Sphaerotilus montanus: one gene and its partners. The protein of the gene in region 2 interacts with the protein of the main gene of each other region in a pairwise test. Links are inferred from orthologs where the notes say so. Each region holds a gene or a part of one and is shown on either strand. Other genes may lie near its edges.

Region 1 (9,237 bases), 1.9 Mb from region 2 along the record:
CAGTAGGCGGCCATGCTGCCGTGGTAGTCGAGGTGGTCGGGCGTGAAGTTGGTGTAGAGCGCCACCTGGATGCGCACCGCGTCCAGCCGGTGCTCGGCCACGCCGATCGACGAGGCCTCCATCACGCAGGCCGAGAAGCCGCGGTCGACGAAGTCGCGCAGGCCGCGGTGCAAGGTGACCGGGTCGGGCGTGGTCAGGCCGGTGGCCACGACGCGGGCCTCGGGCGCCACGCGGCTCGGCGGCTCGCCCACGCCCAGCGTGCCGACCACGCCGCAGCGCCGGCCGGACAGGCTCAGCGCCTGCGCAGTCCACCAGGCGGTGGAGGTCTTGCCGTTGGTGCCGGTGGTGGCGATGACGGACAGCGCCGCGCTCGGCTGGCCGTGCCAGGCGTCCGCCAGTGCAGCCGTCTGCGGCTTCAGCCCGGGAACGGCCGCGATGCGCGCATCGTCGAAACCGAAGGCCTCGACCCCGTCGGCCTCGACCAGACAGGCCACCGCCCCCGCCGCGAGCGCCGCCGCCACATGGACCCGACCATCCTGTGCGTAGCCAGGCCACGCGATGAAGAGGTCGCCGGCCCGCACCTGGCGGCTGTCGGTGCGCAGCGCGGCGCCCGGGGCCAGCCCGCGCAGCCAGTCCAGCACCGCCGGCAGGTCCGGCAACTGTGCAGTGCGGCCCATCAGAACGACTCCTCTTCGGCCTTGGCCGCCTGGGCACGGGCAATGATCTGCGGCTTGATCTCCAGATCCGGCGGCACCCCCATCACGCGCAGTGTCTGCTGCACCACCTGGCTGAACACCGGCGCGGCCACATCGCCGCCGAAGTAGGTGCCGTTGCTCGGCTCATCCACCATGACGGCGACGATGATGCGCGGCGTGTGGACCGGCGCCATGCCGACGAACCAGGCGCGGTACTTGTTGCTGGCGTAGCTGGCACCGTCCTGCTTGTGGGCCGTGCCCGTCTTGCCGCCGACCGAATAGCCGACGGCCTGTGCCTTGGGCGCCGTGCCGCCCTCGCCAGCGGCCATGTTCAGCATGGTGCGCACTTCACGCACGACCTCGGGCCGGAACACCGATTCACCCGGCACCGGTCCGTTCTGCTTGAGCAGCGACACCGGAACCAGATCCCCATCCCGGGCAAACACGCTGTAGGCACGTGCCAGCTGGAACAGCGACGTGGACAGGCCGTAGCCGTAGCTCATCGTCGCCTGCTCGATCGGGCGCCAGCTCTTGTAGGGACGCAGCCGCCCGGTGGCCAGGCCAGGGAAGGCCAGCGGCGGCTTCTGTCCGAAGCCGACGGCGTGGAAGACCTCCCACATCTCGCGCGGCTGCATCTGCATGGCCATCCTGACCGTGCCGACATTGCTCGACTTCTGCAGCACCTGCTGCACCGTGAGCGCACCGTGCGGGTGCGAGTCGCGGATGGTCGAGCCGGTGATGGTGATGCTGCCCGGCGCGGTCTGGATGATGGTGGTCGGCTTGACACGGCCCGTCTGCATCGCCAGCGCGGTGATGAAGGGTTTCATGGTCGAGCCGGGCTCGAAGGTGTCGGTCAGCGCCCGGTTGCGCAGATTGGCGCCGGTGCGGGTCTGGCGGTCTCCGGGGATGTAGCTCGGGTAGTTCGCCAGTGCCAGCACTTCACCGGTCTGCACGTCCAGCACCACGGCGCTGCCGGCCTTGGCCTTGTGCAGCATCACCGCATCGCGCAGGCGCTGGTAGGCGACGAACTGGATCTTGGTGTCGATCGACAGCGCGATGTCGTGCCCGTCTGCCGGCTCGATCCGGTCGCCGATGTCCTCGATCACGTTGCCCAGCCGGTCGCGCACGACGCTGCGGCTGCCGTTGCGGCCGTCCAGATCCTTCTGGAAGGCCAGTTCGATCCCCTCCTGGCCGGTCTGCTCGATGTTGGTGAAGCCCACCAGGTGCGCCACCGCCTCGCCCTCCGGGTACTCGCGGCGGTACTCGCGCTGCTGGTGCACGCCCTTGAGCGCCAGTGCCTTGATCTGCGCGGCCACACCGTCATCCACCAGGCGGCGGAGCCAGACGAAGTTCTGGTTTTCCTTGAGCCGGCTGCCCAGCTCGCCCGGCGCCATGCCCAGCAGCCTGGACAGCGCCTGCTGCTGGGCGGGCGTTGCCTGGAAATCCTTGGGAATGACCCAGATCGACTGCGCCGGCACGCTGGCGGCCAGCACCTGCCCCGTGCGGTCGGTGATGCGGCCGCGGCTGGCCTGCAGTTCGAAGGTGCGCTGGTAGCGGCTCTCGCCCTGCTGCTGGAAGAAGTCCTGGTTGACCACCTGGATGTAGACCGCGCGCCCGATCAGCAGGCAGAAGGTCAGCCCCACGCCCACCACGAGCAAGCGCGAGCGCCAGATCGGTGTCTTGGCGGCCAGCAGCGGGCTGGAGGCGTACCTGGCGCCCTGGGGCGCGGACTTGCGCGCGGCCAGTCGTTCGCGCAGCGCGTCCTTTCCGGGGAGCTTCATGGACGGCCTTTCGAAGCAGCAGCGGACGGCGCGGCGGCAGACACCGCACCATCCGCCGTGAGGTACTGGGTCACGGCGGGCGAGGCGGCCGTCATCTGCAGGCGCTCGCGGGCCATCTGCTCGACGCGCAGATGCGTCGCCTGGGTGCGCAGCAGCACGCGCAGCTTCTCGGCATCCTGTTCGAGCCGCTGCGACTGGTTGCGCTCACGCTCCAGGGTGATGAACTGGCGCCGGGTCTCGTAGGACACCTGGACCAGATAGAGCGCGCTGGCGATGACCGCCAGCAGCAGCAGGATGTTCAGACGGGTCATGGGCGCGTCCACACCGGCGGCAGCGCGACGTCGGTTCGCTCGGCCACCCGCAGCACCGCCGAGCGCGAGCGGCCATTGCCGCTGACTTCCTCGTCGGACGGCTTGATGCGGGCCAGCGCGTTGAACAGCGCCGGCTTGGGTTCGGCAAACGGCGCGCGCCGGTCGAACTCCTCGCGCGAGTGGCGGTTGATGAAGGTCTTGACGATGCGGTCTTCGAGCGAATGGAAGCTGATCACCGCCAGCCGCCCGCCCGGCTTGAGCGCGGCCAGCGAGGCCTCCAGCGCCTGCTCCAGTTCGTCCAGCTCGCCGTTGACGAGGATGCGCAGCGCCTGGAAGGTGCGCGTGGCCGGATCCTGGCCACGCTCGCGGGTGCGCACCACGCTGGCGAGCAGCTCGGCCAGTTCGCTGGTGCGCTGCAGGACGTGGCCCGCCTCGCGCCGCGCCACCACGGCACGTGCGATGGCCGGGGCGAAGCGCTCCTCGCCGTAGTCGCGCACGACCTCGGCGATGCGCTCCTTGGGTGCGGTGGCGAGAAACTCGGCGGCACTCTGGCCGCGGGTCGGGTCCATCCGCATGTCGAGCGGGCCATCGTGGCGGAAGCTGAAGCCGCGCGCAGGGTCATCGATCTGCGGCGAGGAGACACCGATGTCGAGCAGCAGGCCGTCCAGCTGCGCCACGCCGTGGCGGGCCATCACGGCCGGATAGTCGGCGAACCGGTTGTGGTCGATCGAGAAGCGCGGGTCGGCGATGCCGGACTCGCCCTGCGTCGCGTGGGCCACGGCCTCCGGGTCGCGGTCGATCGCCAGCAGGCGGCCCTCGGGCGACAGCCGCGACAGGATCAGGCGCGAATGGCCGCCACGACCGAACGTGCCGTCCACGTAGGTGCCGTCCGGTCGGTGTACCAGCGCGTCCACTGCTTCATGAAGCAGCACGGTGCGGTGCTGTCGGGGTACTGCGTCGTCTTGGACCATGGAGGGGGAATCAGAAACTGAAGTCCTGCAGCAGCGCTGGCACGGGCTGCTGCAGAAGGGCGGCCTCGGCCGCCGAATGACGTTGCACATCCCAGAGTTCGAGGTGCTGGCCCATGCCGATGAGCAGCACCTCGCGACCGAGCGCGGCGGCGGCGCGCAACTCCGGGGAAATCAGCACGCGGGAAGCACTGTCCAGATCGACATCCATGGCGCTGCCGAGCAGAAGGCGCTTCCAGCCACTGGCCGACAGCGGCAGCGACTCGAGGCGGGCGCGGAACGCATCCCAGACCGTTCGAGGAAACACCATCAGGCATCCATCGGGATGCCGCGTGAGCGTCAGGCGGTCTTCCGGGATCGCACGCAGCACGTCTCGCTGGCGCGCGGGAACGCTCAGGCGCCCCTTGGCGTCCAGCGCGAGCGCTGAAGTCCCCTGGAAATGAAAACCGGCCACGAATACCCACAAATCAACACGATCTCCCACTGTAGCGGAGAAATTGCGGGGGGGTCAAGAAAGCCATAGGGGAATAGCCAATGAAATCAAGTACTTAGATAGCCCCTGCATCCACTTTCACAGGAATTGGAAAAAAGCCATACAAATGAAGCACTTAGGCTTTGCCACTCTGCGGCGCGCCAAGATCACCGGCTGAGCCAGCCCGCCCCGATTCGTGAACTTTGACAAACCTTCGGGCCGCAGCGGCCATAACAGGCCCGCACGGCCGCCGGAAAAGGTGGCAACGGACGTCCGTTTTTCTCGATTCAAGCACGGCGGGGTTATCGGACTGCGCCGGCAGCACCCGCCCACGTCGTCCATGACCGGGGTTGATCCGTTGCAGATCCATTCGCACTGTCCACGGAGTCCGCCATGTTTCTGCGTCTGCACCGCTCGACCCCTCGGGGGCCGGTATCACTGCTGATCGCGGCCCTGATGGTCTCGACGCCGCTGCTGGGCGTCAGCACGCCGGTACAGGCCGAAAGCCCCGCATGGCACCAGGACAACGGCCACCGGGCCGGCACCATCACCCGGCTGGAAGGCCGCCTGCGGCTGCAACGCGCGGACGGCGATCTGATCGAGATCGGCGAGAGTACCCGGCTGCGGCTGGTCGGCATCCGCGAAGGCGATCGGCTGCAGACCGGCTGGAACAGCCGTCTGGTGATCGGGTTCGGCCCGAACCGGCTGAAACTCGACGAGAAGAGCGAACTGGTGCTGCGCCGCCTGGATCCGGAGGCGGTCGAGCTGGACCTGGACCGGGGCGGCCTGGTGCTGGACCTGCGCCAGCCCGAAACCGCCTGGCGCTGGCAGGTGGACACGCCCGTCGGCCGGCACCAGCCGCACGGCGCAGGCCTGTTCCGCATCGATGCCCCGGACCGGCGCAACCTGCCCGACGCGGGCAGCGCCACCGCCTGGCGCAGTGCACTGCGCATCGAGAACGACGAAGGCACGCTGCTGCTGCCGCCCGGGCGCCGGGCCGAGCGCGACCGGAACGGCCAGTGGCAGATCAGCTTCCCGCAGGCCGATGCCTTTGCAGCCTGGGCCATGACACCGTCCGGCAACGACCGTCCGCCACCGGAGGACGACTGGGCCGACCGGCGCCCCCGGCACTGGCAAGCCGCCCCGTCGTGGGACACGCCGCCGCCGCTCTCCCCACCACCCCGCGTGATCGTGGTGCCGGCACCGATCCTGGTCGAACCGCCACCGCGCCAGTGGCGGACACCTGCGCCACCGATGGCGCCAGAGCCACGGGAGCAGCGCCAGCCGCGCTGGGGCAATGCGACACCGGCACCGCTGCCGGCACCACCGCGCGACATGGCCCCGCCACCGCCACGGCCGGACCGGCGCGCGCATGAAGCCGCGCCGTCCATGCCGGCCCCGCAGGCTTCCGCGCCAGCCCGCTCCCAGCGCGCGCTCTGACCGCGTATCGAGTCGCTCAGCGCCCGAAACGGCGCCGGGCATCCAGACCGAGCCCGCTGGCCACGCTGGCGAGCCGCTCGCCCTGCAAGGCCTTCGCCCGGGGGAACGCGGCGGCCAGCCGGTCGGTGAGCTGGTGCAGGCCGGTCGAGCCGCCGGTGAAGTACAGCGCATCGATCTGATCGGTCTGCAGACCGGCCAGACGCACCGTGTCGAGGGCGGCCGCGGCAATGCGGCCGATGTCGTCGTCCAGGGCCCGCTGCGCCTGCGCGGGCGACATCGTCACGGACAGCCCGCGCTCCACCAGCCGCAGGTCGATGCAGGCTTCATCGCCGGCGGCCGACGCGATCTTGGCCATCTCGGCGCGGCCGAGCAGGTCGTGGCCCAGGTGGTCGTTCACCACCCTCATCAGCCGGGTGTGGTGGCGCAGATCGCCGTAGTTGATCTTCATCGCGCGCAACTCCTGCACGCGCTGCGGCCGGTAGACGCTGTTGATGAGGTGCCAGGTCGCCAGGTCGTGGTAGACGCGGCTGGGCACCTCGCGCGCCGGCTGTCCGCCGATCGACGGCCCCATGGCACCAAAACCGAATTCGCTGAGGATGCTGCACAGCTCGATGCGCCGGTCGAAATCGGTGCCAGCAATGTGGATGCCGTGGTGGCCGAGCACGTCGCCATGCCGGTCCACGCGGTCCCGGCGACCCGGTCCGACCTGCACGATCGAGAAGTCGGAGGTGCCACCGCCGATGTCGGCAACCAGCACCAGCTGGTCGGTATCGATGCGCGACTCGTAGTCGAACGCCGCCGCCAGCGGCTCGAACTGGAACCGGACCTCCTCGAAGCCGGCGGCCCGCGCCGCCTCCTCCAGCGAGGCCTGCGCCTGTGCATCGCGCACCGGGTCGTCGTCGACGAAGAACACCGGGCGGCCCATCACCACGGCGGTCAGCGCATGGCCGGCGTGGGCCTCGGCGCAGCGCTTGAGGTGGCGCAGATAGCTGGCGATCACCTCGGCGAAGCTGACGGAACGGCCACCACCGACATCGGTGTGCTGGGCCATCAGCGCCGAGCCCAGCACGCTCTTCATCGAGCGCATCAGGCGCCCTTCGGTGCCCTCGACATAGGCCGCCACTGCGGCACGGCCGACCAGCCGCGGCAGATTCTGCAGGTCCGGCCCCTCGCCAAGGTAGAACGTGGCGGTCGGCATGGTGGTGGCGCCCTCCTCCAGCGGCACCAGCACCATCTCGCCGTTGCGGGGCACGGCGACCGCCGAATTCGAGGTGCCGAAATCAATCGCGCAGAACTGGGGGATGGCTGACATGGGCGGACGCGAGGCGAAGATCGAGGGGGCGCGCATCATACGGTCCGCCCGCAGGATGGCTGCCGGATGTGGCTCGGGCGCGACGTCTTCATGTTGCAGCGCAGCATGACAGGTTACGCTAGACGGACGCCGATTTCCGGTTTTTCGCATTCTCCACGTCAGGAGTTCCCCATGCAGAGCCACCGTTTCTTCGTCCCCGCCCTCCTGCTGGCCGCCGCGCTGTCCGGCACGACCGCCCGCGCCTCCGGGACAGCCCCCCAGCCACTGCCCCGGTTCCAGATCGACCGCACCGAGCTCTCGGTCTCGGGTCTGTCATCGGGTGCGTTCATGGCCGCGCAGTTGCAGGTGGCCTACTCCGCCACCTTCAAGGGCGCCGGCATCATCGCCGGTGGTCCGTACTACTGCGCCGCAGGCAACATGGCCTACACCGGCATCTGCATGGGCCAGATGATGCTGGTCTACCCCAACGCCACCCTGATGGCGAACGCAGCCCGGCAATTCGAGGCCACCGGCCAGATCGACAAGCTGGGCAACCTGAAGAAGCGCCGTGTCTATGTATTCAGCGGCACGCGCGACACGGTGGTCAAGCAGCCGGCCGTCAATGCCACGGTGTCGTTCTTCCAGCAGGTCGGCGTTCCCGCCAGCCAGCTGGTCTACGTCAACAAGGTGCCCGCCGGACATGCGGTGATCACGCCGACCTTCGGCAACGCCTGCGACGCCAACGCCACGCCCTACATCAGCCACTGCGAGATCAACGGCCAGGGCTACGACCAGTCCGGCGCCTTGCTGGCGCACATCCACGGCAAGCTGGAGCCCAAGGCCAGCAGCCTGGCCGGCCGCATGGTGACGTTCAACCAGCGCGCCTATGCACCGGCTGGAACCGGCATGGCGGAGGAGGCGTTCCTGTACGTGCCGCCTTCGTGCGATGCCGGCCAGACCTGCAAGGTCCACGTCGCGATCCACGGCTGCGCGCAGTCGGCGGAGAAGGTCGGCAAGAACTTCATCGCCGACACCGGCTACAACGAATGGGCCGAGAACAACCGCATGCTGGTGCTCTATCCGCAGGTCAACGCCTCGACGGTGCCGTTCAATCCGCAGGGCTGCTGGGACTGGTTCGGCTACACGGGGCCGACCTATGCGTGGAAGGCGGGACCGCAGATGTCGGCCATCAAGGCGATGGTCGACGCGCTGGGCAAGGCCCGCTGACGGGCCTTGGCATTCAGTAGCCGGCGGGCGCCTGCTGGTGCCAGTCGGTGGCCTGCTGCAGCGCATGGCCCGCGTGCAGCAGCGCGCCTTCCTGCCAGTAGTTGCCGATCAGTTGCAAGCCCACCGGCAGACCGCCCGCGCCGAAGCCGGCCGGCACGCTGATGCCCGGCAGCCCGGCCAGCGAGGCCGGCAAGGTGAAGATGTCGGCCAGGTACTCGGCCACCGGGTCGGTCTGGCTGCCGATCGGGCGCGCCACGTTGGGCGACACCGGGCCGGCGATCAGGTCGCACTGCGTGAACGCGGCCTGGAAGTCGTCGGCGATCATGCGGCGCAGCTTCTGGGCCTGCAGGTAGTAGGCATCGTAGTAGCCGTGCGAGAGCACGTAGGCGCCGATCATGATCCGGCGCTTCACCTCGGTGCCGAAGCCTTCGCTGCGGCTCTTGCGGTACATGTCATTCAGATCCTTGTACTGCGCTGCCCGGTGGCCGTAGCGCACGCCGTCGAAGCGGCTCAGGTTCGAGCTGGCCTCGGCCGGGGCAATGATGTAGTACACGGGGATCGACAGCTCGGTGCGCGGCAGGCTGACCTCGACCAGCGTGGCGCCCAGCTTCTCCAGTTCGGCCAGCGCGGCGCGGGTCGCGGCCAGCACGTCGGCCGACACGCCCTCACCAAAGAATTCCTTGGGCAGACCGATGCGCAGGCCGGCGAGTGGATGCTCCGCGGTCGCGCCTTCGCGCAGCGTGGTGGTCGCGGCGACGAAGTCGGGCACGGGCTGCTCGGCGCTGGTGGCGTCGCGCGGATCGAAGCCGCTCATGGCCTGCAGCAGGTGGGCGCAGTCGAGCGCCGAGCGCGCCATCGGGCCGGCCTGGTCGAGACTGGACGCGAAGGCGATCATCCCGTAGCGCGAGCAGCGGCCGTAGGTCGGCTTGATGCCGGTGATGCCGGTCAGCGACGCCGGCTGGCGCACGGAGCCGCCAGTGTCGGTGCCGGTGGCCGCCGGGATCAGCCGGGCCGCGACCGCGACCGCGCTGCCGCCGGACGAGCCGCCGGGA
Region 2 (9,184 bases):
CCCAGGACTTTGAAACAGGAGTGAAGACATGAGCGCCATCGTAGACATCGTCGGCCGAGAGATTCTCGACAGCCGCGGCAACCCCACCGTCGAATGCGACGTGCTGCTGGAAAGCGGCGTCATGGGCCGTGCGGCCGTGCCGAGCGGCGCGTCCACCGGTTCGCGCGAAGCCATCGAGCTGCGCGACGGCGACAAGAGCCGCTACCTGGGCAAGGGCGTGCTGAACGCCGTCCAGAACATCAACACCGAGATCTCGGAAGCCGTGCTGGGCCTGGATGCCGCGGAACAAGCCTTCCTCGACAAGACCCTGATCGACCTCGACGGCACCGACAACAAGTCGCGCCTGGGTGCGAACGCGATGCTGGCCGTGTCGATGGCCGTCGCGCGCGCCGCGGCGGAAGAGTCCGGCCTGCCCCTGTACCGCTATTTCGGCGGCATGGGCGGCGTGCAGCTGCCGGTGCCGATGATGAACGTCATCAACGGCGGCGCCCACGCCAACAACAACCTCGACCTGCAAGAGCTGATGATCATCCCGGTCGGTGCCCCCACCTTCCGTGAAGCCGTCCGCTGGGGCGCCGAGGTGTTCCACGCGCTGAAGAAGATCATCCACGACAAGGGCATGAGCACCGCCGTGGGCGACGAAGGCGGTTTCGCCCCGAGCGTGCCGAACCACGAAGCCGCGATCCAGATGATCCTGGACGCCATCGAGAAGGCCGGCTACCGCGCGGGCGACCAGATCGCGCTCGGTCTGGACTGCGCCGCCAGCGAGTTCTACAAGGACGGCCAGTACCACCTCGAAGGCGAAGGCCTGGTGCTGACGGCCGAAGCCTGGACCGACATCCTGGCCACCTGGTGCGACAAGTACCCGATCATCTCGATCGAGGACGGCATGGCCGAAGGCGACTGGGCGGGCTGGAAGGTGCTGACCGACCGCCTGGGCAAGAACGTGCAGATCGTCGGTGACGACCTGTTCGTGACCAACACCAAGATCCTGAAGGAAGGCATCGACAAGGGCATCGCCAACTCGATCCTGATCAAGATCAACCAGATCGGCACCCTGTCGGAAACCTTCGCTGCCATCGAGATGGCCAAGCGCGCAGGCTACACGGCGGTCATCTCGCACCGCTCGGGCGAGACCGAAGACTCGACGATCGCGGACATCGCCGTCGGCCTGAACGCCGGCCAGATCAAGACCGGTTCGATGAGCCGCTCGGACCGCATCGCCAAGTACAACCAGCTGCTGCGCATCGAAGAGGACCTGGGCGAGATCGCCGTCTACCCGGGCCGCGCCGCGTTCTACAACCTGCGCTGATCCGCAGGCGACCAGTCGATGATGAGCCACGGCCGCGTCATCACCGTGCTGCTGCTGGCCCTGCTCGGGCTGGTGCACGCCGAACTCTGGTTCGGCAACAGCGGCACGCCGCGCGTGCGGGAGCTGTCGGCGCAGGTCGCCGATCAGCAGGCCCGCAATGCCGCGGCGCGCGTGCACAATGACCAGTTGCAGGCCGAGCTGAAGGACCTCAAGGAAGGTCTGGAAATCATCGAGGAAAGTGCCCGCTTCGAGCTGGGCATGGTCAAGCCGGACGAGATCCTCGTGCAGTACCCGCAAGCCACGCGGGCCAACTGACTGGCAGGCCGCCCGGCCGCAGCCCGCGCGGCGCTCACCCTTCCCCGAGCGCCGCGTCCACCACCTCCACCCAGTGCCGCACCGGCGTCGCGCAACCTGCCTGCAGGTGCGTGATGCAGCCGATGTTGGCCGAGACGATCGTGTCCGGCTTCAGTGCGCTCAGGTGCGCCAGCTTGCGTTCGCGCAGTTGCTGCGACAGCGCCGGCTGCAGCACCGAGTACGTGCCCGCCGAGCCGCAGCACAGGTGGCTGTCCTCCGGCAAGGACACCGTGAACCCCAGGTCGCGCAGGCCCGCTTCCAGCCCGCCCTTGAGCTGCTGACCGTGCTGCAGCGTGCACGGCGGGTGCAGTGCCAGCTGGCCGGCCTGCGCCGCGGCGGCCAGCTTCGGTTTCAGGACCGGCACCAGCATCGGCAGCAGCTCGCTCAGGTCGCGGGTCAGCGCGCTGATGCGGGCAGCCTTGTCGGCGTAGGCGGGATCGCCCGCGAGGTGGTGGCCGTATTCCTTCACCGTGACGCCGCAGCCGGAGGCGTTCATCACGATCGCTTCTACCGCCCCGCCCTCGACCAGCGGCCACCATGCGTCGATGTTGCGCCGCATGTCCGCCAGCCCGCCGTCCTGGTCGCCCAGGTGCGCCCGGATCGCGCCGCAGCAGCCCGCACCGGACGGCGTCACCACCTCGATGCCCGCCGCGTCGAGCACGCGCGCGGTCGCCGCGTTGATGTTCGGGCTCATCGCTGGCTGCACACAACCCGCCAGCATCAGCATCCGCCGGGCGTGGGACCGCGTCGGCGTGCCGCGCGGGTCCGCCGCCACCCGCTCGGGCACCTTCGCCTTCAGCACCGCCGGCAACAGCGGGCGCACCACCTGTCCCATCGCCATCGCGGGCGCGAACAGCGGGGAGGTCAGCCCCTCCTTGAGCAGCCAGCGGGTGGCGCGCTCCAGCGGCGGGCGCTCGACCCGCTCGTCCACCAGCCGCCGCCCGATGTCCACCAGCTCGCCATACGGCACGCCCGACGGACAGGTCGATTCACAGTTGCGGCAGGTCAGGCAGCGGTCCAGGTGCAACTGCGTCTCGCGCGTCGCGGGCTCGCCTTCGAGGAAGGCCTTCATCAGGTAGATCCGGCCGCGCGGCCCGTCCAGCTCGTCGCCGAGCAGCTGGTAGGTCGGGCAGGTCGCGGTGCAGAAGCCGCAGTGCACGCACTTGCGCAGGATCGCCTGCGCGGCCTCGCCATCGGCAGTGCCGGCGAATTCGGGGGAGAGTTCAGTGTGCATGGTGGAACAGCCCGTGGGGATCGAAGGACGCGCAGACCTGCTGGTTCAACCGCGCCAGCACCGGCGACAGCGGCGCGGTGCGCGGCTCGCCGGGTGCGGCACCAACGTGGCACTCGGCGTGGCCACCCGCCTGCACCGCCGCGGCGCGCACGGCGTCCACCGGCTCGTCGCTCAGCAGCCAGCGCTGGCCGCCATGCCACTCGATCAGCCCCTCGCCACGCAGCCGCAGCATCGGCGCATGCGGCGCCACGGACAGGCGCCACAGCCGGTGCCCCGCCGGCAGGCCCTGCGCGGCGAACGCCCACAGCGCATGCGTGCGGTCGCGCAGGCGGTCCCACAGCGGGCCGGCCACGGCGTCGTCCAGCCACTCGCCGCCCAGGCTGTGGCGCGCGGCGTCCACCGCCGCCTGCGCGCCGCTCAGGCGCAGCAGCAGCACCCCTTCATGCCACATGCTCGCGTTCAGCGGCAACGGCTGGCGTGACCATGTGGTGAGCTTCGCGAGTGCCTCGGGCGCACTCAGCGCAAAACGCAGCGTCGCCGTCGCGATCGGCCGCGGCAGCACCTTCAGCGACACGTCGCACAGCACGCCCAGCGTCCCCCACGAGCCCGCCAGCAGCCGCGACACGTCGTAGCCGGCGACGTTCTTCATCACCTGCCCGCCGAAGCTGAGCAGCTCGCCGCGTCCGTTGAGCATCGTCGCGCCCAGCACGAAGTCGCGCACGCTGCCCACCGAGGCCCGCGACGGACCGGCCAGGCCGGAGGCGACCATGCCGCCGACCGTGCCGCGTCCGCCCAGCCGCGGCGGCTCGAAGGCGAGGAACTGGCCCTGTTCTGCCAGCACCGCCTCCAGTTCGGCCAGCGGTGTGCCGGCGCGCACGGTCACGACCAGCTCGGTCGGCTCGTAGGCGCTGATGCCGGCCAGCGGCGTCACGTCCAGCACCTGGGCGTCGGCGCGGGCTGGCGCGGGGCGCCACGCAGCCTTGCTGCCGTGGCCGCGGAGGTCGAGTGGCGTGCGGGTGGCGGCAGCGTCAAGGATCTGCGCGCGCAGGGATTGCAGGGCGTCGTCGTCCATGTCCATCAGAAGCGCTCCAGTTCGGGGAACGGCAGCAGGCCGCGGCTGACGTGCATCTTTCCGTACTCGGCGCAGCGGTGCAGCGTCGGGATCACCTTGCCGGGGTTGAGCAGGCCGGCGGGGTCGAAGGCGGCCTTCAGCGCCAGCATCTGCGCCCGCTCCTCGGGAGAGAACTGCACACACATCGAGTTCAGCTTCTCCACACCGACGCCGTGCTCGCCGGTGACCGTGCCGCCCAGGCGCACGCTGGTCTCAAGGATGTCGGCACCGAACAGCTCGCAGCGGCGGAGCTGGTCGGGATCGTTGGCATCGAACAGGATGAGCGGGTGCAGGTTGCCGTCGCCGGCGTGGAAGACGTTGCTGCAGCCGAGGCCGTATTTCTGCTCCATCGCCTCGATGGCGCGCAGGATCTCGGCCAGGCGCTTGCGCGGGATGGTCGAGTCCATGCACATGTAGTCGGGGCTGATGCGGCCGGAGGCCGGGAAGGCGTTCTTGCGGCCGGACCAGAACTTCAGCCGCTGCGCCTCGTCCCGGCTGACTTCGAGCCGGCTCGCGCCGCAGCGGCGCAGCACCTCGGTCATTCGGCCGATTTCCTCCTCGACCTCTTCCGGCGTGCCGTCGCTCTCGCAGAGCAGGATCGCTGCGGCGTCCAGGTCATAGCCCGCGTGGACATAGTCCTCCACCGCCGCCGTCATGCGCTTGTCCATCATCTCCAGCCCGGCGGGGATGATGCCGGCGGCGATCACCGCGGCCACCGCGTCGCCCGCGGCTTCCACCGTGTCGAAGCTGGCCATGATGCAGCGGGCGAGCTTGGGCTTGGGCACCAGCTTGACCGTGACCTCGGTCGTCACCGCCAGCATCCCCTCGCTGCCGACGACCACGCTCAGCAGGTCCAGCCCCGGCGCGTCGAAGGCCTCGCCGCCGAAGGTCACCGCGTCCCCCTCGGCGGTGTAGCCCTTCACGGCGAGCACGTTGTGCAGCGTCAGGCCGTATTTCAGGCAATGCACGCCGCCCGAGTTCTCCGCCACGTTACCGCCGATGGTGCAGGCGATCTGGCTCGACGGGTCCGGCGCGTAGTAGAGGCCAAACTTCGCCGCCGCCTCGCTGATCGCCAGGTTGCGCACGCCGCATTGCACGACCGCGAGGCCCGCTTCGGCATCCAGGCGCAGGATCTTGTTGAACTTGGCCAGCGACAGCGTGACGCCCTCGCGGTGCGGCATCGCGCCGCCGGACAGGCCGGTGCCAGCGCCTCGGGCGACGACCGGCACGCCCATCGCGTGGCAGATGCGCAGGATGTCGGCGACCTGCGCGTCGGTCTCGGGCAGCGCCACCAGCAGCGGGCGCTCGCGGTAGGCGGTCAGGCCGTCGCACTCGTAGGGCGTGACGTCGGCGCGGCGCGACAGCAGCGCATGCGCCGGCAGCACCGCACGCAGGCGCGCCAGCACGGCGGCCTGGCGGGCGTCGCGGGCGGCCTCGTCCAGGCGGGGTTCGGGGGTCGTGATCGACACGGTTTGTCTCCTCACCCAGGGCGGGTGCAGTGCCGTGGATCCTGCCGGGCCGCGGACCCACCGACGTGAGAGTTGTTGCCCGCCGGCGTGAAGGATTTTCAGGCGATCGGGCCGAGCGCCTGCCGCAGCCAGTCCGCGAACGCCGCGCACTCCCAGCGCTCCATCGCCCCCGGCCGCCAGCACAGGTGGTGGTGCTGCGGCGACGCCACCGCCCGCGGCGACAGGCGCACCAGCCGCCCGCTGTCCAGCCACGCCGCGCCCAGCCGCCGCCGCAGCAGCGTCACGCCGAAGCCGCAGGCCGCCGCGTCCAGCATCAGCCCGACGTCGTTGAACTGCGCCCCCTCGCGTGGCTCCGGCAGGTTCAGCCCGCAGGCGCGGAACCAGGTGCTCCACGGCTCCAGCGGGCTGCGGATCAGGCGCACCCGGGTGATGTCGCCGGCCGTGTCGAAGCCGCCGAGCGGGCCGACCTCGTGCAGATACTGGGGACTGCAGGCCGGGAAGACCTCGTCGCTCAGCAGGCGCACCTGCTCGACATCCGCGTAGGGGCCGGGGCCGTAGCGGATCTCCAGGTCAGCCTCTTCGGACGTGACGTTGGTGAAGGGAATCACCACCTGCAGCACCAGTTCGATCTCCGGCCACGCCTGGCGGAACAAGGCCAGCCGCGGCAGCAGGATCTCGCGCGAGAAGGTCGGCGTCACGGCCACGCGCAAGGGCGTGCTGCGCCGCTCGGCCGCCGCGCCGGGCACCTGCTGCAGCGCCAGCAGGCCTTCGCGCACCCGGGCCAGATAGGCCGCGCCTTCCGGCGTCAGGCTGAAGTCACTGCGGGCGAAGAGTTTCACGCCGAGCTGGGTCTCCAGCTGGCGCAGGCGGTGGCTGACGGCGCTGGGCGTGACGCTGAGTTCATCGGCCGCACGCGTGACGCTGCGCAGCCGGGCCAGCGACTCGAAGGCGGCGAGACAGTGGATCGGCGGGATCCGGCGGATGGCATCGGGATGCATGGCGTGCCATGATCGTCGATTTGTCACACGCTGACACCCCCGGCCTGCCCGGACTGCCGCGAAAGAACCCGCCGATGGACGCCATCACCACCGCCCTGCAACCGATCCTCATCCCAGCGTTCACGCTGTGGGAGGCCCCCTTCACCTGGCTGGAGCTGATCGCCTTCGTGCTCTCCATCGCGATGGTCTTCGCCAACATGCGCGTGATGCCCGTCGCCTGGCCGCTGGCGATCGTGGCCTCGGTGCTCTATTTCGGGCTGTTCTGGAGCGGCAAGCTCTACGGCGATGCCTCGCTGCAGATCTTCTTCGCCGTCGTCGGCGGGTGGGGCTGGTGGCAATGGCTGCGTGGCCGCGACGACGGCGCCCCGCTGGTGGTGCGCCACCTGAGCGCGGCGCAGCGGCTGCCCGTGGTGGCCGCGGGCTTCGTGCTGTGGCCGGCGATCGGCTGGTTCCTGGACACCAACACCGACACCGACGTGCCCTACTGGGACGCCTTCCCAACCGCCTTCAGCCTCGTCGGCCAGTGGCTGCTGGGCCGCAAGTACGTCGAGAACTGGCCGATGTGGATCGTGGTCAACGTCGTCAGCGTCGCGCTGTTCGCCTACAAGGGCTACTACCTGACCGTGCTGCTGTACGCGATCTTCATCGTGCTGTCGGTGGTGGGCTGGAAGGCCTGGCGGACGCAGGTGAGCCACCCCTGATGGCGGCGCGGATCATCGCGCTGGTCGGCGCCGAAAGCACGGGCAAGTCCACCCTGGCCCGGCAACTGGCCGATGCGCTGCGCGTCGACGGGCTGGTCGTGGCGGAGATCGACGAGACCCTGCGCACCTTCTGCGACGCGCGTGGCCGCACGCCCCGACAGGACGAGCAGGCCGCCATCGCCGCCGAGCAGACCCGCCGCATCGCCGCCGCCCGCGACGCCCGGCTGCTGCCGGTCGATGTGGTGGTGGCCGACACGACGGCGATCATGACCGCGGTCTACAGCGAACTCGTGTTCGGCGACCCCACGCTCTACCCGCAGGCGCTGGCCGACCACCGCCAGGCCGACCTCACGCTGCTGATGGCGCTCGACCTGCCCTGGATCGCCGACGGCCTGCAGCGCGACGGGCCGCAGGTGCAGCAACCAGTCGACACGCTGCTGCGCGGGGCACTGCTGGGGGCGGGCATCGGCTTCTCGGTGGTCAGCGGCCGGGGTCCGCAGCGCCTGACCAGCGCCCGCGCGGCGTGGGCCGCTGCGCAGCGGCAGGCGTCTGCACGGTCCGGCGCGCCCGGCGGCTGGCGGCACCACTGCGGTCGCTGCGGCGACCCGTTCTGCGAACAGCATCTTTTTTCACGCTGACCCGGCAGGCGTTCAGGGTCGCCTGAAACAGCCCGCAAGGGCCCATGGCAGCATCGCCGCCGTGACTGCACGCCCTCCTCCACCCGCGATCTCGCCGGGCCCCCTCGCCCACCTCCCCTCGCTCGACGGGTTGCGCGGCATCGCCGTCCTGCTGGTGCTGCTGCACAACTTCGACGTGCTCGATCTGGGGGGCGCCCGTGCGCTCGGCCCGGTGCTGGTCAAGGAGTTCTTCTACATCGGCTGGATCGGCGTGCAGCTGTTCTTCGTGCTCAGCGGCTACCTGATCACGCGTGGCCTGCTGCAGACCCAGGGCCAGCCCGACTACTTCGAGCGTTTTTTCCTCAAGCGGGTGCTGCGGATCTTTCCGCTGTACTACCTGGCGCTGCTGGTGTTCCTGGTGCTGCTGCCGGCCACGGGCTGGGTGGAACAGCGGTCGATGCAGTACAGCCCCCTGTGGCTGTGGGCCTACCTGTCGAACTGGACCACGCCGTTCGAGCCCACGGGCGGCCCGCTGCCGCACTTCTGGTCGCTGGCGGTGGAGGAGCAGTTCTACCTCGTCTGGCCGCTGCTGCTGTGGAAGCTGCGGCTGCGCCACGTCTGGTGGCTGTGCCTGGGACTGACGGCGCTGAGCCCGCTGCTGCGCCTGCTGCTCGTCTGGCAAGGGTTTCCGGACGAGGCGCTCTACGAGTTCACCTTCAGCCGCATGGACGCGCTGACCGCCGGCGCCGCGCTGGCCGCGTGGGACCACGGCCGCGCGCTGCAGGGCGCCACCCGCTGGCGGGCCGGGCACCTGCAGTTGCTCGGCCTGCTGCTGCTCGTGGCGGCGGCGGTGGCCTCGCACGGCTTCCGGCGTGTCGGCGCCCTGCCGCAGGTGCTGGGCTACAGCCTGCTGGCACTGAGCTTCGCCGCGCTCACCGGCTGGGCCGTGCTGACCGACCAGGCGCGCAGCCGCGGCGCCAGCGTCAGCCGCTGGAGCGCCGTGCTGCGCTGGCCGGTGCTGCGGCGCTTCGGGCAGTACAGCTACGCGATCTACGTCTTCCACAAGCCGCTGCAGGACCTCGTCGGCGAGCCGCTGCTGGTGCGCTGGACCGGCCACGCGCACACGGCGGATCTCGGTGTTGCGCTGGGCTATTTCGCGGGCGCCACCACGGTCACCTTCGGCGTGGCCTGGCTGTCCTGGCACCTGTTCGAGCGCCATTTCCTGGCCATGAAAGACCGGCTGTCGGCCCCCCCGGCCCGGCCGACCCACCACGGCCTCCGCGGCACGGTGACGGCCGCGCAGCGCCGCGACTTCAGGGAGCCGAAGGCAGCGGTGCGGGCTGCCCTTCTAGGTAGGCGAGCTCCTCCTCGCTGAAACCGGCCTGCAG
Region 3 (9,097 bases), 1.9 Mb from region 2 along the record:
AACGCACGCCGCTATACTCCTGCCTCCTTTTTCAGCAGTTCCCCCACCCACCCCCGCCCTCTCCCCCCATGCGCATCGGCCCCCATGCTTTGCCGAATCGCCTGTTCGTCGCGCCCATGGCGGGTGTGACCGACCGGCCCTTCCGCCAGTTGTGCAAGCGACTGGGGGCGGGCTATGCCGTGAGCGAGATGGTCACCTCGCGCGCCGATCTGCGCGACAGCCTGAAGACCTCGCGCCGGCTGAACCACGACGGGGAAGTGGCGCCGATCGCCGTGCAGATCGCCGGCACCGACGCCGAGATGATGGCCGAGGCGACCCGCTACAACATCGACCGCGGCGCCCAGATCATCGACATCAACATGGGCTGCCCGGCCAAGAAGGTCTGCAACAAGTGGGCGGGCTCGGCGCTGATGCAGGACGAGACACTGGCGCTGGACATCGTCGCCGCCGTGGTCGAGGCCGCTGCGCCGCACGGGGTGCCGGTCACGCTGAAGATGCGCACCGGCTGGTGCAACGAACAGAAAAACGCGGTGGCGATCGCCCTCGGCGCCGAAGCGCGCGGCGTGGCCATGGTCACCGTGCATGGCCGCACCCGCGAGCAAGGCTACAAGGGCGAGGCCGAGTACGCGACGATCGCCGCCGTGAAGGCCGCGCTGCGCATCCCCGTCTGCGCGAACGGCGACATCACCAGCCCGCAGAAGGCCCGCGCCGTGCTCGACGCGACCGGCGCCGATGCGCTGATGATCGGCCGCGCCGCGCAGGGGCGGCCGTGGATCTTCCGCGAGATCGCGCACTACCTCGACACCGGCGAGATCGCCGCGCCGCCGCCGACGCTGCAGGTGCGCGACTGGCTGATCGAGCATCTGCACGACCACTACAGCCTCTACGGCGAGCGCGCTGGCGTGCGCACGGCGCGCAAGCACATCGGCTGGGCCGTGCACGGCCTGCCGGGTGGCCAGGACTTCCGCGCCCGCATGAACCTGATCGAACACACGGCGGAACAGGCACAGGCCGTGCACGCCTTCCTGGGCGCGCTGGCCGACGTCCATCCGTCCTGGCCGCAGACCGCCGCCACCGCCGACACAGAAGAACAAGCCGCATGAGCACCAGCACCAGCCCCTCCGAACACAGCCCTATCGACCTGTCGATCCGCGAGATCCTGGCCGTCTATTTCCGCGACCTCGAAGGCACGGAGCCGCACGCGCTCTACGACATGGTCGTGAAGGCGGTGGAGCGCCCGCTGCTGGACGTGGTGATGGAACAAGCCGAAGGCAACCAGAGCCGCGCCGCCGAGTGGCTCGGCATCAACCGCAACACGCTGCGCCGCAAGCTCGTCGAGCACAAGCTGATCGACTGACGCCCGCCGCCCGCCGCCCGCTGACCGCCCTCGCCCCGATTCCCCGCATCCAAACGACCTCCTGAGTCCGCCCATGACCACCGCCCTCCTTTCCGTTTCCGACAAGACCGGCATCGTCGAGTTCGCCCGCTCGCTGCACGCGCACGGCATCAAGCTGCTCTCCACCGGCGGCACCGCCAAGCTGCTGGCCGAATCCGGCCTGCCGGTCACCGAAGTCAGCGAGATCACGGGCTTCCCCGAGATGCTCGACGGCCGCGTGAAGACGCTGCACCCGCGGGTCCACGGCGGTCTGCTGGCGCGCCGCGACGTGCCCGCGCACATGGCCGCGCTGAAGGAACACGGCATCGACACGATCGACCTGCTGATCATCAACCTCTACCCGTTCGCACAAGCCACGGCCAAGGCCGACTGCACGCTGGAAGACGCGATCGAGAACATCGACATCGGCGGCCCGGCGATGCTGCGGGCGGCGGCCAAGAACTGGCAGGACGTGGGCGTCGTGATCGACCCGACCGACTACCCGCAGGTGCTGGCGGAACTCGCCGCCTCGAACGGCCAGAGCCTGACGCGCAGCACCAAGTTCATGCTCGCCAAGAAGGTGTTCTCGCACACCGCCGCCTACGACGGCATGATCAGCAACTACCTGACCGCGCTGGAAACCGGTTCGGAAGAAGCGACCGAAGCCGTCCCCGCCCGCGCCGAGTACCCGAGCGTCTTCAACCTGCAGCTCCACAAGGTGCAGGGCATGCGCTACGGCGAGAACCCGCACCAGTCGGCCGCGTTCTACCGCGAGGCCGCGCCGGCCGCCGGGCTGCTGTCCGGCTGGCAGCAGATCCAGGGCAAGGAGCTGAGCTTCAACAACATTGCCGACGCGGACGCCGCCTGGGAATGTGTGAAGGCGTTTGACGTGCCGGCCTGTGTCATCGTCAAGCACGCGAATCCGTGTGGTGTGGCCGTTGGCGCGACGCCGCTGGAGGCGTACCAGAAGGCGCTGAAGACCGACCCGACCAGCGCGTTCGGCGGGATCATGGCGTTCAACCGCCCGATCGACGCGGACGTGGTCAACGAGATCAACGCCAACAAGCAGTTCGTCGAAGTCGCCATCGCCCCGGCCTTCACCGCCGAAGCGCGCGCCGCCTACGCCAGCAAGACCAATGTGCGCCTGCTGGAAGTGCCGGTCGCCCAGGTCGCGAACGCGCTGGACTTCAAGCGCGTCGGCGGCGGGATGCTGCTGCAGTCGGCCGACACCATCGACATCGTCGGCGGCGAGGTCAAGGTGGTCACCCAGTTGCAGCCGACCGCGCAGCAGATGGACGACCTGCTGTTCGCCTGGAAGGTGGCGCGCTTCGTCAAGAGCAACGCCATCGTGTTCTGCAAGGACGGCATGACCATGGGCGTCGGCGCCGGCCAGATGAGCCGCCTCGACTCGGCGCGCATCGCCAGCATCAAGGCAGGCCACGCCGGTCTGACGCTGCAGGGCACGGCCGTCGCGAGCGACGCGTTCTTCCCGTTCCGTGACGGGCTGGACGTGGTCGTGGATGCGGGTGCCACCTGCGTGATCCAGCCGGGTGGCTCGATGCGCGACAACGAAGTCATCGCCGCCGCCGACGAGCGCGGCATCGCGATGGTGTTCACCGGCACGCGCCACTTCCGCCACTGAGCACGGGCCACGACAGGACGCCCGGATGCGCATCCTCGGGATTGATCCGGGCCTCCAGGTCACCGGCTTCGGCGTCATCGACGTCGACGGCCAGCGCCTGAGCTACGTCGCCAGCGGCACCATCAAGACGGCGGAAGCGCCGCGCGGCGACCTGCCGCAGCGCATCCGCATCATCTTCGAGGGGGTGCGCGAGGTGGTGGCGACCTACCAGCCGGACACGGCGACCGTCGAGATCGTCTTCGTCAACGTCAACCCGCAGAGCACGCTGCTGCTCGGGCAGGCGCGCGGCGCGGCACTGGCGGCGCTGGTGTCGTCCAGCAGCACGCTGAGCGTGTGCGAGTACACCGCGCTGCAGATGAAGAAGGCCATCGTCGGCCATGGCCACGCCACCAAGGACCAGGTCCAGGCCATGGTGCAGCGTCTGCTGCAATTGCCGGTGCTGCCGGGCAAGGACGCCGCCGACGCACTCGGCCTGGCCATCACCCATGCCCACGCGGGCAGCTCCTTCGCGGCACTCGCGCAGAGCGGCACGCTCAACCGCAAGGCGCACGCGCAGTACCGGGGCGGGCGCAGCTACTGAGCTGCGGCGCTCCGTGGCCGCCCCCCCTACAGCACGAGCGCGAGTCGCTCCAGCAGGAGCACGGCGAAGAAGGCCAGACCCGCGATCACCGTCCAGCGGATGATCGCGATCGCGCGGCGGCGCCAGATGGCCTGTCCGGTGGCCAGATACAGCCCGAAGCTGAGCAGCCCCGACACCAGCAGGAAGAACACCAGGACACGGAAGACCATCACCGCCGTGTCTCCCGGCTCACCAGGCGGGGGCGAGTTCGGCCATGCCCTGTGGCGCCAGCTTCTCGTCCTGGAAGGTGACGATCTCCCAGGCGCTTTTGTCGGCCAGCAGCTTGCGCAGCAGCTTGTTGTTGAGCGCGTGGCCACTCTTGAAGGCGGTGTAGTCGGCCAGCAGCGGCTTGCCGCAGACGTGCAGGTCGCCGATCGCGTCGAGGATCTTGTGCTTCACGAACTCGTCGTCGTAGCGCAGCCCCTCGGCATTGAGCACGCGGTAGTCGTCGACGACGATGGCGTTGTCCATGCTGCCGCCCAGGCTCAGGCCGCGCGAACGCATCATCTCGACGTCCTTGGTGAAGCCGAAGGTGCGGGCGCGGGCGATGTCCTGCTTGTAGCGGCCGGTGGCGAAGTCGAAGACGACGCGCTGGCCGGTCGCGTCCACCGCGGGGTGGCCGAACTCGATCTCGAAGCCGAGACGGTAGCCGTGGTGCGGCGCCAGACGGGCCCACTTCAGCGTGCGGCCCTCGCCTTCGCGGATCTCGACCGCCTTCTTCACGCGCAGGAACTTCTTGGGCGCGTTCTGCAGCGCGATGCCGGCGCTCTGCAGCAGGAAGACGAAGCTGGCGGCCGAGCCGTCCAGGATGGGCACCTCGTCGGCCGTGATGTCGATGTAGAGGTTGTCCAGGCCCAGCCCGGCGATGGCCGACAGCAGGTGCTCGATGGTCTGGACCTTGGGCGCGCCCGGGTCACCGCCCGGCGAGATGGTCGTGGCCATGCGGGTGTCGCAGACCGACTCGGGTGTCACCGGGATGTCCACCGGCTGCGGCAGATCGATGCGGCGAAAGACCAGACCCGTGTCCGGCGCAGCGGGTCGCAGCGTCAGTTCGACCTTCTGGCCGCTGTGCAGGCCGACTCCGACGGCACGGGTCAGCGACTGGAGGGTACGTTGTTGCAGCATGGCGGCATTCTAGGCAACAACACGGAACAAGGCCCGGTGTCCGCGAGAACACCGGGCCAGTCAGGCAGGGAGAAGAGCGGGCGCGGAAAAAGGAGGTCAGTCGGCCTGCTTGCGCAGGAAGGCCGGGATCTCGATCTCGTCCATGCCGTTGGCGGCCAGTGCATCCACCTTGGCCGAGGCCTGGGTGCGGTTGGGGCGCCACACGCTCGGGGCACTGCCATGGCTGGGGCTGACGAGCGGATGGGTCAGCACGGGGATGTTGTCGGTGCCGGTGCGCTGGCCCATCGAGGGCTGCACGACCTGCATCGGCGCCACGCGCTGTTGCGGCACCTGCTGCTGTTGCTGCTTGCCGGCAGACGCCAGACCGGTGGCGATCACCGTCACGCGCAGCGCGTCGCCCAGGCTCTCGTCGTAGGCGGTGCCGTAGATGACGTGGGCCTCGTCCGCAGCGTAGCGGCGGATCGTGGTCATCGCATTGCGGCTCTCGGAGAGCTTGAAGTTCTGCTTGCTCGCCGCGATCAGCACCAGCACGCCACGCGCGCCGGACAGGTCGACACCTTCCAGCAGCGGGCAGGCCACAGCCGCTTCGGCGGCCTTGGTGGCGCGGTCCGGACCGCTGGCGGTGGCCGTGCCCATCATGGCCTTGCCGGGCTCGCTCATCACCGTCTTGACGTCCTCGAAGTCGACGTTGACCAGACCGGGGATGTGGATGATGTCGCTGATGCCGCCGACGGCGTTGCGCAGCACGTCGTTGGCTTCGGCAAACGCCTCTTCCTGCGTGACGTCGTCGCCCAGCACTTCGAGCAGCTTCTCGTTGAGCACGACGATCAGCGAGTCGACGTTGGCTTCGAGTTCGTTCAGGCCGACGTCGGCCTGCTTCATGCGGCGCGGGCCTTCGAAGTCGAAGGGCTTGGTCACGACGCCGACGGTCAGGATGCCCATGTCCTTGGCCAGACGGGCGATGACCGGCGCGGCACCGGTGCCGGTGCCGCCGCCCATGCCGGCGGTGATGAACACCATGTGTGCGCCTTCCAGCGACGACTTGATGCGGTCAACGGCCTCTTCCGCGGAAGCTTTTCCAGCTTCGGGACGCGAACCAGCCCCCAGACCAGTGTGTCCGAGTTGCAACAAAGTGTGTGCCTTGGAGCGGTTCAACGCCTGTGCATCGGTGTTGGCGCAGATGAATTCCACCCCCTGCACCCCGCGGTTGATCATGTGATCGACCGCATTGCCACCGCCACCGCCCACGCCGATCACCTTGATCTGCGTGCCCTGGTTGAACTCTTCAATCATCTCGATTCCCATGCCGCTCTCCTTGGATCTGAATTACATCAGAAACTCTTCAAGAACCAATCCCGTGCCTTGCCGAACAAACCCTGCGCCGTACCGCCGGAGGGTGCCGATCTCAATCCCCGCATGCGCGCCAGACGCGCTTCCTCAAGCAGACCCATCGCCGTCGAGGCTCGGGGGCTGGCCACCATGTCATGGAGGGCTCCGCTGTACGTCGGAATCCCCAGGCGCACGGGCTTGAGGAATATGTCCTCTGCCAATTCGATCATTCCCGGCATCACTGCCGAACCGCCGGTCAGCACGATGCCAGAAGACAGCAACTCTTCGTAGCCACTGTCACGAATGACTTGCTGAACCAGCGAAAAAATCTCTTCTACCCGCGGTTCGATCACGCCGGCCAGAGCCTGCCGGCTCAGCACCCGCGGCACCCGGTCCCCCAGACCCGGCACTTCGAGCTGCTCGGACGGATCGGCCAGCAACTGCTTGGCCACGCCGAACTCGATCTTGACGTCCTCGGCATCCTTGGTCGGGGTGCGCAGGGCCATCGCGATGTCACTGGTGATCAAATCCCCCGCAATCGGGATCACTGCAGTATGACGGATTGCACCGTCCGTGAAAATCGCCACATCCGTCGTGCCTGCCCCGATATCCACAAGCACGACACCGAGGTCTTTTTCATCCGGCGTGAGCACCGACAGGCTGGAGGCACTCGGATTGAGGACCAGTTGCTCGACCTCCAGGCCGCAGCGCCGCACGCACTTGACGATATTCTCGGCCGCACTGAAAGCGCCGGTCACGATATGGACACGGACCTCCAGCCGCTCGCCGCTCATGCCCACCGGCTCGCGCACTTCCTGGCCATCAATGACAAATTCCTGCGGTTCGACCAGCAACAGGCGCTGATCATTCGGAATATTGATGGCTTTGGCCGTCTCGACCACCCGGGCCACGTCGATCGTGCCGACTTCCTTGTCGCGGACGATGACCATGCCCGTCGAGTTGCGGCCACGCACGTGGCTGCCGGAGATGCCGGTGTAGACCCGCCCGATCTTGCAGTCGGCCATCATTTCGGCCTCTTTCAGCGCGTGCTGGATCGACTGCACGGTGGCGTCGATGTTCACCACGACCCCGCGCTTGAGCCCGTGCGAGGACGCCACGCCGAGCCCGGCAAGACGCATCTCGCCGTCCGGCAGGATCTCGGCCACCACCGCCATGACCTTGGCGGTGCCGATATCGAGTCCGACGACCAGATCGTTGTATTCCTTGGCCATTCGTGTTCCTTGCATATCGCCTTCAATGGCCCTTGCCTGCACGGGCGGCCACCGGCGTCGTGCCCATGCCGGCCAGCTTCAGGGCATAACTTTCACTGTGCCGCAGGTCGGCATACTCGATCGCCCGATGATCGAAGCGGGCGGTGATCTGTCCGACCGATTGGACAAACCGTTGGGTGCGAGCGACGATCTGGTCGGACTCGCCCCGCCCGAGTTCCAGCACCGTGCCGTGGCCCAGCACCACCCGCCAGGACCCGCGGTCGGTCAGCATGACCCGCTCGACGCGCTGGCGCAGCGGCGCGAGCACCGGCAGCAGCGTCTGCCACATCGTCATCACCTGCAGCGACGTGCCGCGCGGACCCGCCAGGGTGGGCAGGTTGTCGTCCTCGACATCGCCGAGGTTGACTTCGAACAATTCGCCGTGGGTGTTCACCAGCAGGTGGTCGGTGTCCTCGCGGGCCCAGTAGGCCACCGGCCGGTGTTCCTCGATGCGCACGACCAGGTCGTGCGGCCAGATCCGGCGCACCTCGGCGCGCCGCACCCAGGGCACGGACTCGAAGGCAGTGCGGGCCTGGGTCAGGTCCATGGTGAGGTAGCTGCCGGTGAGCAGCGGCGTGACGTGCTGGCGCACGCTCGCGGCGGTGTTGTGGGCGACTTCACCCTCGACATGGATCTCGCGCAGGTTGAACCATGGCGAGCGCGCCAGCCGGGCTCCGAGCACCGCCAGCCCGGCCAGCAGCACCAGCGCCAGCAGCACATTGGCGCCCGAACGCATCAGCCGCACATCGATCGGCACGGTTGCGCTGGCGGCGGGAGCAGCGGATTGGATGCGCATGCTGTCCCGTCAGGCCATCTGCGGCCGCGCGCTGTCGGTGCGGGCCGCGGCCAGCAGCCGCAGGCAGAGCTGCTCGTAGCTGATGCCCGCCGCCCGCGCCGACATCGGCACCAGCGAGTGACCGGTCATGCCGGGCGAGGTATTCATCTCCAGCAGGAAAGGCTGGCGGTCGCTGGCGCGGATCATCAGGTCGGCCCGGCCCCAGCCGCGGCAACCGAGCGAGCGGTAGGCCGCCAGCACGATGCGCTGGATCTCGCGCTCCTCGGCCTCGGGCAGGCCGCTCGGACAGAGGTAGCGCACGTCGTCGGTGAAGTACTTGTTCTGGTAGTCGTAGCCCGCCTCGGGCGGCACGATGCGGATGACGGGCAGCGCACGGGCACTGGCGCCCTCGCCCAGCACCGGGCAGGTGATCTCCTCGCCCTGGATGAACTCCTCGCCGAGCACGTCCGGGTCGAAGCGCAGCGACTCGGCCACCGCCGCGGGCAGGTCCGCCGCCGCCGTCACCTTGGTCACGCCGATCGACGAGCCCTCGCGCGGCGGCTTGATGATCAGCGGCAAACCGAGCTGCGCGGGCATGGCGGCAATCGCCGCCACGTCCTGCTGGTCCGGCGCGAGCCAGACGTGGCGCGGCGTCGGCAGCCCTTCTGCGAGCCAGACCCGCTTGGTCATGACCTTGTCCATCGCGATCGCCGAGGCCATCACGCCGGAGCCGGTGAACGGGAGGCCCATCATCTCCAGCGCGCCCTGGACACAGCCATCCTCGCCGTGGCGGCCGTGCAGCGCGATGAAACAGCGCGCGAAGCCCTGCTCCTTGAGTTCGTGCAGGTCGCGCTCGGCCGGGTCGAAGGCATGGGCGTCGACCCCTTGCGACTGCAGCGCCTGCAGCACGCCCGCGCCGCTCATCAGCGAGACCTCGCGCTCGGCCGAGGTGCCGCCCAGC

What was found.
Region 1: the proteins of BDD16_RS02860 (region 2) and ftsL interact in binary tests that used the Escherichia coli proteins (3 or more experiments, as listed by UniProt). The link is inferred for Sphaerotilus montanus from one-to-one orthologs.
Region 3: the proteins of BDD16_RS02860 (region 2) and BDD16_RS11585 interact in binary tests that used the Escherichia coli proteins (3 or more experiments, as listed by UniProt). The link is inferred for Sphaerotilus montanus from one-to-one orthologs.

Annotation. Positions count from the first base shown.
Region 1 is NZ_JACCFH010000001.1:2,545,311-2,554,547, reverse strand. The notes cover bases 1,131-4,099. They hold ftsL (cell division protein FtsL), read right to left. Parts: upstream 2,788-4,099; coding sequence 2,473-2,787; downstream 1,131-2,472. Other genes in these bases: BDD16_RS11525 (division/cell wall cluster transcriptional repressor MraZ), read right to left, coding at 3,769-4,099; rsmH (16S rRNA (cytosine(1402)-N(4))-methyltransferase RsmH), read right to left, coding at 2,784-3,758; BDD16_RS11540 (peptidoglycan D,D-transpeptidase FtsI family protein), read right to left, coding at 1,131-2,476. Also shown: BDD16_RS11545 (UDP-N-acetylmuramoyl-L-alanyl-D-glutamate--2,6-diaminopimelate ligase), read right to left, coding at 1-677; more of BDD16_RS11540, read right to left, coding at 677-1,130; more of BDD16_RS11525, read right to left, coding at 4,100-4,209; BDD16_RS11520 (FecR family protein), read left to right, coding at 4,621-5,667; BDD16_RS11515 (Hsp70 family protein), read right to left, coding at 5,684-6,979; BDD16_RS11510 (extracellular catalytic domain type 2 short-chain-length polyhydroxyalkanoate depolymerase), read left to right, coding at 7,151-8,185; Asp-tRNA(Asn)/Glu-tRNA(Gln) amidotransferase subunit GatA, read right to left, coding at 8,199-9,237. UniProt on the Escherichia coli protein: Essential cell division protein. May link together the upstream cell division proteins, which are predominantly cytoplasmic, with the downstream cell division proteins, which are predominantly periplasmic.
Region 2 is NZ_JACCFH010000001.1:666,846-676,029, forward strand. Bases 65-2,980 are described here. They hold BDD16_RS02860 (septum formation initiator family protein), read left to right. Parts: upstream 65-1,333; coding sequence 1,334-1,627; downstream 1,628-2,980. Other genes in these bases: eno (phosphopyruvate hydratase), read left to right, coding at 65-1,312; glcF (glycolate oxidase subunit GlcF), read right to left, coding at 1,662-2,900; glcE (glycolate oxidase subunit GlcE), read right to left, coding at 2,890-2,980. In the rest of the region: more of eno, read left to right, coding at 29-64; more of glcE, read right to left, coding at 2,981-3,978; BDD16_RS02875 (FAD-linked oxidase C-terminal domain-containing protein), read right to left, coding at 3,978-5,453; BDD16_RS02880 (LysR substrate-binding domain-containing protein), read right to left, coding at 5,579-6,478; nicotinamide riboside transporter PnuC, read left to right, coding at 6,553-7,179; BDD16_RS02890 (AAA family ATPase), read left to right, coding at 7,179-7,817; BDD16_RS02895 (acyltransferase family protein), read left to right, coding at 7,879-9,171; BDD16_RS02900 (ferritin-like domain-containing protein), read right to left, coding at 9,110-9,184. UniProt on the Escherichia coli protein: Essential cell division protein. May link together the upstream cell division proteins, which are predominantly cytoplasmic, with the downstream cell division proteins, which are predominantly periplasmic.
Region 3 is NZ_JACCFH010000001.1:2,563,387-2,572,483, reverse strand. The notes cover bases 6,252-9,080. They hold BDD16_RS11585 (cell division protein FtsQ/DivIB), read right to left. Parts: upstream 8,158-9,080; coding sequence 7,345-8,157; downstream 6,252-7,344. Other genes in these bases: BDD16_RS11580 (D-alanine--D-alanine ligase), read right to left, coding at 8,167-9,080; ftsA (cell division protein FtsA), read right to left, coding at 6,252-7,322. Also shown: tRNA dihydrouridine synthase DusB, read left to right, coding at 69-1,103; BDD16_RS11620 (helix-turn-helix domain-containing protein), read left to right, coding at 1,100-1,357; purH (bifunctional phosphoribosylaminoimidazolecarboxamide formyltransferase/IMP cyclohydrolase), read left to right, coding at 1,431-3,017; crossover junction endodeoxyribonuclease RuvC, read left to right, coding at 3,043-3,597; BDD16_RS11605 (hypothetical protein), read right to left, coding at 3,624-3,806; lpxC (UDP-3-O-acyl-N-acetylglucosamine deacetylase), read right to left, coding at 3,826-4,761; cell division protein FtsZ, read right to left, coding at 4,858-6,066; more of ftsA, read right to left, coding at 6,093-6,251; more of BDD16_RS11580, read right to left, coding at 9,081-9,097. UniProt on the Escherichia coli protein: Essential cell division protein. May link together the upstream cell division proteins, which are predominantly cytoplasmic, with the downstream cell division proteins, which are predominantly periplasmic. May control correct divisome assembly.